Regions from separate parts of the Streptomyces sp. 2114.4 genome, predicted to be linked through region 3. Evidence: riboswitches for the same ligand, from Rfam matches in the RefSeq annotation. Region 3 holds a riboswitch; each other region holds the start of a gene.

Region 1 (2,193 bases), 3.9 Mb from region 3:
TCGAGGACAGGTGGCAGAACCAGAGTTCGGTGCCGTCGTCGAGGGTGAGGACGATGCGGTAGCCGTACGAGCCGGCCCAGCCGGCCTGGGTGATGGTGCCGGAGTGCACGGCCTTGACGGGAGTGCCGGCCGGCGCGGCGAAGTCCTGCCCGGTGTGGTCCGCGGCCCAGCGGTCGCCGGCCTGGCCGAAGCTCGCGGTGAGCGTGAACGAGGAGACCGGAGCGATGAAGTTCTTCGCCAGCTTGGCGAGGCGGGCGGCCTCCGCCTTCTGACGGGCCGCCTCTTCGGCCTCGCGCTTGGCCTCCAACTCGGCCGCCTTCTTGGCTGCTGCGGCCTTTTCGGCCGACTTCTGGTGGGCGTCGGCTGCCTGGACGGCCGTCTGGAAAGCGGTGTGCTCGGCGGTCTCACGGGCCTCCTGCTCGGCGGCGCCCTGCTGCGCGTCGGCCTGCTGGAGGATGCGGCTGCGCAGCGCCTCGCCGGCGTCCGCGCCCGAGTCCGAGACCGAAGCCACGCCCGCGCCCGAGTCCGAGGCCGAAGCCACGCCCGCGGCGGAGTCCGAGGCCGAAGCCGCGCCCGTATCCGTGCCCTCGTCCGATATGAGGTCACCGACGCCGGGAAGCGACTTGGCGTCCGGCAGCTTGTCGGCGACGTCGTCGGCCATACCGCCGACGTCGGGCATCGAAATCGGCACCGGAGGGCGGCCCTCGGCCGTGGCCATGCCGCCGGCACCGACCGCCGCGATGACGCCGACGCCCAGGACCGTGCCACCGCGGGCGAGCCCGCCGCCACGCTGCTTGGCCACCCGGTGCTTGCCGCGGACCGAGCGGACGGAATCCTCGGTGGGATTCCATTCCTCCCACGGCCCGTCGTTGATGTTGTCCGCATGACCGGGGCCCGGGAAGGCACCTCGGTCATCGAGGTCGTAGGCGGACGGACCCTCGGGGGCAGGCCTGTTGGACGCCACGGGGGCGCTCTCCTTTCCTTCCTTCTCGCCTACCGGGTTAGCTGACGGGTTCGGAGCAGGAAGGTCTCCTACGGGCGCCCGCTGGCGGAGAGCGTCCGATTCACCCCAAGGAAGTGGTTCCCCGGTTCCCTTGGTGCAGTTCGAGGTGCTGGAGGTGCGTGAAAAGCGCGTGCGGGATTCGGCGTCTGCGCACGGTGCCGCCTCTTGCGACGGCTGGGACGACCGCGCTGCGTTATCGGACAGTAATAGAGAACGCAGTCGAATTCCAAGCCTTCCCGGGATTTCGTAGCGGCCTCCCAGGAGCTTTGGCCTGGACTTTTTCGGCCAGCATGGCTGCAAACCGGGCGAGTTGACCGTCCGCGCCTAAACGATCTCGCGGCGATTGTGCACCAGTCGTTATGCGGAGGGGTGCCCCTCGGTTACGGAACGTGAGAGCAGTAACGTCGGATCATGGCCGTCAACGCGGGGAACACCGGGAACACCCGTCACGTCGAACGCACCGTGGTCGGCACATGGGGGTTGGCGGAGCGGTACCGGGAGTTCTCCTGGCGCCAGGCGCGGGGGCGGTCCGCGGCGCATGAGGAGCTGAGCGCGCGGATCAGCCACGACCCGGAGCTCTGCGATCTGGTGTCGGGGTCGCTGCCGGCCGGCGGCGCACAGCAACCGGAGCTTCTGCTCGCCACCGTCCGCTATCTCGACGGCCCGCACGCCGAGCTGGGGCCGCGCGGCGAAACCGCGTACGGCCGCTGGCGCGAGTGGACGGTACGGCACTGGAACGAGGTGCGTGCGGTGATCATGCAGCGCTCGCCCCGGACCGACGAACCGGCCCACTGCGCGACGCTGCTGCCGCTGCTCGCCCGCCTGCCGCAGCCGCTGGCGCTGCTGGAGGTCGGCACGTCGGCGGGGCTGTGTCTGCATCCCGACCGCTATCGCTACCGCTACCTGCGCCGGTACGAGGGCGACGGGGGAAGCGGCGCCCCGCTCACCGAGGCGGAGGCAGCGGCGGAGGCGGAGGCAGGGGCGCCGGAGAGCCCCCTGGTGCTGGAGTGCCGTACGGGGTGGACGGCTGACGAGCTGCTGCCCGGCCGGGGCCGGATGCCGCGGATCGTCTGGCGGGCCGGTATCGGCCTCGACCCGCTCGACCCGGCTGCCGAACCGGACGATCTGCGCTGGCTGCAGGCGCTCGTATGGCCGGGCGACGAGGAGCGCGCCGCGCGGCTGTCCGCGGC
Region 2 (2,193 bases), 4.4 Mb from region 3:
GCCGAGTCGATCCTCGACCACCGCGGCCCGGACGTCTGGTCGAGCTGTGCGGTGAGCGCCGGTCTGACCAAGGACGGCCAGGCGCCGGAGGTCGACCCGGGCAGCACCGCCACCCCCTCGCCCGCCCCGTCGGACGACGGCGGCTCCCCGGACCCCTGGGACTCGTCCGGCACCCCGGACGCGTCCGACTCCGCCGGGACGCACGACCGGCCCGGCGACGAGCCGTCCGATCCGACGCCGTCGCCCGACGGCTCGGACTCCGCCGGGACGCACGAGCCCGGCGACGAGGCCTCAGGACCGGCGACGCCGGGCGGCCGGGCCGACGACCCGTCGCGGTCCACCGGCCCGTCCACCGACCCGTCGCGGTCCACAGGCCCGTCCGATGACCCGTCGCGGTCGGCCGGCCCGTCCGCCGACCCGTCCGAGGGCGGCAGCCGTACGGACACCTCCGGCACGCCGCACAAGACGCCCGCGCAGGGCAAGCACCGCGGCGGTGCGGGCGACGAGGACGCCGACGACGGCGGCAGGTCCTCCGGCGGCCGGCACGCCTCGCGCGGTGACGCCGAGCGCACCGGCCCGGCGGCCGACGGCGACTACACCGTGCGCCCGGGTGACACGCTGTCAGCCATCGCCTCGGCCCACCGGCTGTCCGGTGGCTGGAGCGCCCTCTACGACCGCAACGAGGACGTCATCGGCTCTGACGCGGACCTGATCAAGCCGGGCCAACTGCTCGATCTCGGGCACCCCGCGGGGTAATTCGCCGCCGTTCGACCGCTTTTGGGAAAGTGAGACAAGCGTCTCGTTGACTCGGCTGGACCCCGGTGTGTGCCGTCGCGGTAAACCGGGGTTCACCTGCGGGTATGTGACCCAGTCGTGATCAAAAGCGGTCAACTTGGTTCAGATGGTGGGGTTTGAACCCCAAGCCCATTACTGCTTAACGTCAGGACCGCTCGCCAAAGCGGGCCCTTTGATCACACGCCGAATCCTGCCGGTGATCGGAGGCACTTGACGCGCAAGCGCCGAAGGCAGGAGCGGGGGAACCAAGGTAAGTGCCGGCCCCGCCCGTGAAAGCGGGTCAGCCGGCTTGGGGTGAAGCCACGTGCGCCACGCGCACACGGCCGGGCGATTCTCACAGCCCGAACCCGACAGCTCACCTCGTAGGCGTCGGTGAGGAAACGAACGAACCATGCTGATCATCAAGGGCAAGCACCGTCGTCCCTCCAAGGCCGTCCGCGTCGCCACCCTCGCCGGCATCGCCGGTGCTGCCGTGGCCGTCCCGCTGATGGGTGCCACCTCCGCCTCCGCCGCCTCCGTCTCCACCTGGGACAAGGTCGCCCAGTGCGAGTCCGGCGGCAACTGGTCGATCAACACCGGTAACGGCTACTACGGTGGCCTGCAGTTCTCCAACTCCAGCTGGGCCGCTGCCGGTGGCACCAAGTACGCCGCGCGCGCCGACCTGGCCAGCAAGTCCCAGCAGATCGCCGCCGCCGAGAAGCTTCTGGCCATCCAGGGTCCGGGCGCCTGGTCCTGCGCCGGCGCCGGCAACCTGACCTCCGGCGGCCCCGCGGCCGACGTCGACACCTCCGGCTCCGCGCAGACCAAGTCCGCTCCCCAGCAGGACCAGGGCTCCGCCAAGGCCGAGACGAAGAAGGCCCCGGCCGCCCCCGAGCAGCACGCCTCGCGCTCGACCGAGCGCAAGTCCATGGGCCACGGCAACTACACCGTCAAGGCGGGCGACACCCTCGCCAAGATCGCCAAGGCGCACGGCACCGACTGGAAGTCCGTCTACAAGGCCAACAAGTCGGTCATCGGCGGCAACCCGAACCTGATCTTCCCGGGTCAGAAGCTCAACGTCTGAGTCTCCGCTCACCGGGATCAGGCGGGCCCGAGCGGCGAGCCCCCTTCCCGTGTGAGACCTCCGTGAGACCGCTTCCTGTGTGAGACCGCCCCGCCCGGCGCGCCCTTCCCCAGCGCGTCGCGGCGGGGCTTCTCTCGTCCGGCGCCGTGACCGGGCCGCCGCAGCCGAGGCGGCCGCACGCCGGTGACCGGCGACGATCAAGGTTTTTTCCCATTCAGCGAACAATGCCCTCACATGTCCCGCGAACTGGGCCTTTGGGGAGTATTCCGGGCCGTTCCGTCCCACGGAGCGGGCCAAGGGCGGGCGGACGCACCCCGGGCCGTTAGGCTCATGCG
Region 3 (2,193 bases):
GGGTGGGGTCGTACATAAGAATCTCTTCAGGCTCACCAAGAACATTGCCAATACCCATTAAAGCCTCTGACCGGCGAAGCTGCTCTTATGGACGGACAGCTGATCACCTTCACCGGAGTCGCCGCGGGCATGGTCGCCATGCCGGGCGCGGATTTCGCGGTCGTGGTGCGCAATGCGCTCGATTCGCGCCGGGCGGGGGTGGCGGCCGCCGTCGGAGTCGCGGGCGGGCTGCTGGTGCACACCGCCCTGGCGGTGGCCGGGCTCGCGGCGGTGCTCGTCGCCGTGCCCGCGCTCTTCGGCGCGGTCCAACTCCTGGGCGGCGGCTACCTGTTGTACCTCGGCACCCACGCCCTGATCGCGGCCGTCCGGCGCCCGGCGGCCACCACGGACGGCACGGCCCGCACGGCGGCGGGCACCCCGGCCGACGGCCGCCCGCATGCCGCTGCCCTGGACACCACGCGGAGTCTGCGCCAGGGCTTCTTGACCAATGCGCTCAACCCGAAGGCGCCCGTGCTCTTCCTCAGCCTGCTCCCGCAGTTCGTTCCGGCGGGAGCGCCCGCGCTGCCCCGTACGCTGCTGCTCGCCGCGATGGTCGTCGCCATGGCGCTGGTCTGGTTCCCCGCCGTCGCCCTGCTGGTCGACCGGCTGGGCGTCTGGCTGCGCCGCCCCTCGGTGGCCCGTGCCCTGGAAGCCACCACCGGAGCGCTGCTCACGACCCTGGGCGGCATCCTGCTCGTCGAGCTGGCGCTGTCCTGAGGGAGGTGGCGCGCCCAGGGCTGTTCAACGGGGTGCGGTGGGCCTCGGTGAAATCGGCCGAACGCACCGGAAATTGACCGATCGTGAGATGAATGCGCAGGATCAGCCCACCCGCCCGTACCAGACCGAACGGCTCCAGATCCGTTCGAGCCGCACCACGCTCCCGGCCTTGGGTGCATGCCACATCCGGCCCTGTCCCGCGTAGATGCCGACGTGGTAAATACCGCTGCGCGAATGGAAGAAGACCAGATCGCCGCGTCGGCGCGCGCCGGGCGGGATATGCCGGGTGCGGCCGTACTGTGCGGCGGCGGTGCGTGGCAGCGACCGGCCGGCCCGTTTGAACGAGTACAGCATCAGCCCCGAACAGTCGAAGGCATGCGGTCCCTGGGCGCCGTACCGGTAGGGGGCTCCGCTCTTGGAAGCCGCGATCCGCAGCGCATGGGCGGACACGGATGCGGCTTCGGCATTCCCGGCCGCTCCTGGCGCGACGGTGGTCCCGCCGAGCGTGACCAGCGTCAGAGCGGTGACGGTGCCGGCGCGCGCCAGCAGATTCGGCGTATGCATGCGCATGGTCATGCGCAAACCCTTCGTCAGCCGCCTGCGAAGGAAGACCTGTCGGGTTCGGGCAGGCGAAGATGCCCGGCCGTGCGTACGGCTTCACCCCAAGGAGCCCTCGGCCGTGTAGGCCGGGGCCCCGTCCTGCTCGGGTCCTCCGCTCCCGCCGGTCCACCTCGTCGACCGGACGTCCGGCACGGCGGCGGGATTAGGCGCCCGTCCGGACCGCCCCGTCGCTGTGGCGGGGTCTTGTCGTCGAAGGGATCGTCACGCACCTTGCATCCGAATTCCGAGTTGAAAATGCCGTATGTGAGATGGGTCACAATTGACCCGAATGGTTAGATTTGTTCCCTCAGGTGCCGCGGCGCGGGGCGTTGCACCCCGCGGACCAGGGGCGAAACATCCGGGACCGCAGGAATTGGGTCCGCGCCGCGCAATTCGTCGCCTCCTCAGATCGGGTGCGGAGGCTACGCCGTATGCGCAGCCTCGGAGCGTGTGCCGGGTCAGATTTCCTCGGGTGGCGGCATCGTCACCAGCCCGGCCCGCCGCTCACCGTCCAGCACCCGCAGTGCCCGGGTCAGCGTCGCGCGGTGCAGTTCGGTCTCGCCCCGGTGGTGCATCAACGTCAGGGCGTCCCGCAGCCGGGTGGCCTTGCCGACCAGCGCCTGGGCGGCGCGCAGCCCGCTGTAGGTGCCACCGCAGCGGGCCGGGTTGATCCGGCCCAGCAGGTCGATCACTTCCAGGTAGCTGTCGATGAGTTCCCCCTCCGCGCGGGTCAGGGCGGGCAGCGGTGGTGGTTCGGGCGGCAGCATCGGGCTCACCGCGCCGCGGGCCGGAGCGCCGACAGCTTGCGGTTACGGGTGATCTGGTCGATCAGGCCGT
Region 4 (2,193 bases), 1.5 Mb from region 3:
GTGGCGCGGCTCGTCGGCCGAGCCGCTGAAGGCCTCGCCGATCGTCGCCGACGACACCGGCCGCGTGGTGATCGTGGACCGCCCGGGCGCCGTCCAGACGCAGCTGCTCATCGGGCGTATCGGCGCCGACCGGCACGACCGGGTGTGGCCCGCGCAGGTCCTCGGCACGTACTGCCTGGGCGGCACCCTCACCTCCCGTCTGGACCGTGTTCTGCGCGAGGAGAAGGGCTACACCTACGGGGTGCGCGCCTTCGGCCAGGTGCTGCGCTCCACCGCCCCCACGTCCCCCGAGGGGGCCACGGGCGCCTCACTGCTCGCCATCAGCGGGTCGGTGGACACCGCTTCCACCGTCCCGGCGCTCGACGACCTGTGGAACGTGCTGCGCACCCTCGCGGCAGAGGGGCTGACGGACGACGAACGGGATGTCGCCGTACAGAACCTCGTCGGGGTCGCGCCGCTGAAGTACGAGACCGCGGCAGCCGTCGCCGGCACCCTCGCCGACCAGGTGGAGCAGCACCTCCCGGACGACTTCCAGGCGCAGCTGTACGTCCGCCTCGCGGAGACCGGCACGGTGGAGGCGACCGCGGCGGCCGTCAACGCCTTCCCCGTGGACCGGCTGGTGACGGTCCTGGTGGGCGATGCGGCGCAGATCGCCGAGCCCGTCAAGGCGCTGGGCATCGGTGAGGTGACGGTCGTCGGCGGCTAGTGCCGCCATGTGACGGAAGGTCACATATCGACAAAGCAGCTCCCGTGGCGGCGGTCCGCCACGGGAGTTGCCGTATGTCCGGTTTATTGCGTCCGGTGCCTCGGTTCTTGTGGCATCCCGCACAAAAAAGCGGTTCTGTTTGCCGATTGAAAGTTGCCCCGTTTAGCGTCGGTCCGGCTGTCCGTCACAACTCCGCCACAACCGTGGCACCGGACAGTCATCGCCGAGTCCCCGTACGGCGCGAGCCTGGGGAGCCGGGGACCCAGAGTCCCTTGGGGTGAATCGGACTCCCCTCCGGAGGAGCCCGTAGGAGACCTTCCTGCTCCGAACCCGTCAGCTAACCCGGTAGGCGAGAAGGAGGGAAAGGACAAGCCAGTACATGGCGTTCATCCGTGCCACCGGGAAGCACCGTCGTACGAGCCGCCCCGTTCGGACGACCCGCAACATCGCCGGCATAGCCACCCTCGCGGCCGGCGGCGTGGTCGCCTCCGTGGCCTCGCCGGCGCTGGCGGCCACGGACGAGGCCCGCACCCACGACACCGGTCTGCAGCATGCCGTGGTGCTCGGTGACGAGCTCGCCAACCATGTCGCGGCCCAGGCCGACGAGCAGCAGGCCGAGGCGGAGGCCGCGGCGGCGAAGGCGAAGGCGGAGGCCGTGGCCAAGAAGCAGGCCGAGGAGGCCAAGCGGCGCGTCGAGGCCGCCCGCAAGGCCAAGGAACGCGCCGCCCGTGAGGCGGAGCGCAAGCGCCTCAACACCTTCGTCGCCCCCGTTGCCGACTCCTACGTGTCCACCTCCTACAAGGCCTCCAGCGGCCTGTGGTCCTCGGGCAGCCACACGGGCATCGACTTCCACGCCGCCTCCGGCACCTCCGTCCACGCCGTCGGCACGGGCACCGTCGTCGAGGCCGGCTGGGGCGGCTCGTACGGCAACAACATCGTGATCAAGATGAGTGACGGTACGTACACCCAGTACGGTCACCTGTCGTCGCTCGGCGTTTCGGTCGGCCAGCACGTCACCCCGGGCCAGCAGATCGGCCTCTCCGGCGCCACCGGCAACGCCACCGGCCCGCACCTGCACTTCGAGGCCCGCACCGGCGCCGACTACGGCTCGGACATCGACCCGGTCGCGTACCTGCACTCGCACGGCGTCAACGTCTGACCTTCCGCCCTGCCCGCCCGCGCTCCTCACAGGGGCCGCGTCGCGCCGAGCGTCCGCCCGAAGCCCCGGCTCCACGGCCGGGGCTTCGGCGTATCCGGCGCCGCGGCCGTGGAGCCGGGGATATGCCGAGCCCTCCCGCCAACTTCCGGCCAAAAAATTTCCCTGAATAACCGGAGTCCACCGGAAAGGCGTTCCGGTCGAATAGAGTCACGGAAAAGGCGCCGACCGGCGGCGTTTCCAGGGGATTACGGCGGAGGCACGGAAGATGCGAGGCCATATTTCCGCTCATGCGGTGTGCACGGCGATTCGCGATGACATTGTCTCCGGT

Evidence for each region. A riboswitch is a leader RNA that binds a small molecule or an ion and turns the genes downstream of it on or off. The one in region 3 is predicted to bind cyclic di-AMP.
Region 1: linked by a shared signal. The riboswitch ahead of CFW40_RS16030 (M23 family metallopeptidase) and the one ahead of CFW40_RS33350 (C40 family peptidase) in region 3 are both predicted to bind cyclic di-AMP.
Region 2: linked by a shared signal. The riboswitch ahead of CFW40_RS13485 (transglycosylase family protein) and the one ahead of CFW40_RS33350 (C40 family peptidase) in region 3 are both predicted to bind cyclic di-AMP.
Region 4: linked by a shared signal. The riboswitch ahead of CFW40_RS26890 (M23 family metallopeptidase) and the one ahead of CFW40_RS33350 (C40 family peptidase) in region 3 are both predicted to bind cyclic di-AMP.

What each region holds. Positions count from the first base shown of each region.
Region 1 is NZ_FYEY01000001.1:3,673,917-3,676,109, forward strand. Features, by position in the region: gene CFW40_RS16030 (M23 family metallopeptidase) at 1-964, opposite strand, end outside; cyclic di-AMP (ydaO/yuaA leader) riboswitch at 976-1,158, opposite strand; gene CFW40_RS16035 (DUF2332 domain-containing protein) at 1,415-2,193, shown strand, end outside.
Region 2 is NZ_FYEY01000001.1:3,123,887-3,126,079, reverse strand. Features, by position in the region: gene CFW40_RS13490 (transglycosylase family protein) at 1-756, shown strand, start outside; cyclic di-AMP (ydaO/yuaA leader) riboswitch at 967-1,179, shown strand; gene CFW40_RS13485 (transglycosylase family protein) at 1,187-1,858, shown strand.
Region 3 is NZ_FYEY01000001.1:7,559,149-7,561,341, forward strand. Features, by position in the region: gene CFW40_RS33340 (LysR family transcriptional regulator) at 1-16, opposite strand, end outside; gene CFW40_RS33345 (LysE family translocator) at 88-756, shown strand; gene CFW40_RS33350 (C40 family peptidase) at 859-1,332, opposite strand; cyclic di-AMP (ydaO/yuaA leader) riboswitch at 1,337-1,536, opposite strand; gene CFW40_RS33355 (hypothetical protein) at 1,815-2,123, opposite strand; gene CFW40_RS33360 (ATP-dependent Clp protease proteolytic subunit) at 2,129-2,193, opposite strand, start outside.
Region 4 is NZ_FYEY01000001.1:6,102,215-6,104,407, forward strand. Features, by position in the region: gene CFW40_RS26885 (pitrilysin family protein) at 1-706, shown strand, start outside; cyclic di-AMP (ydaO/yuaA leader) riboswitch at 918-1,073, shown strand; gene CFW40_RS26890 (M23 family metallopeptidase) at 1,086-1,865, shown strand; gene CFW40_RS26895 (GntR family transcriptional regulator) at 2,131-2,193, shown strand, end outside.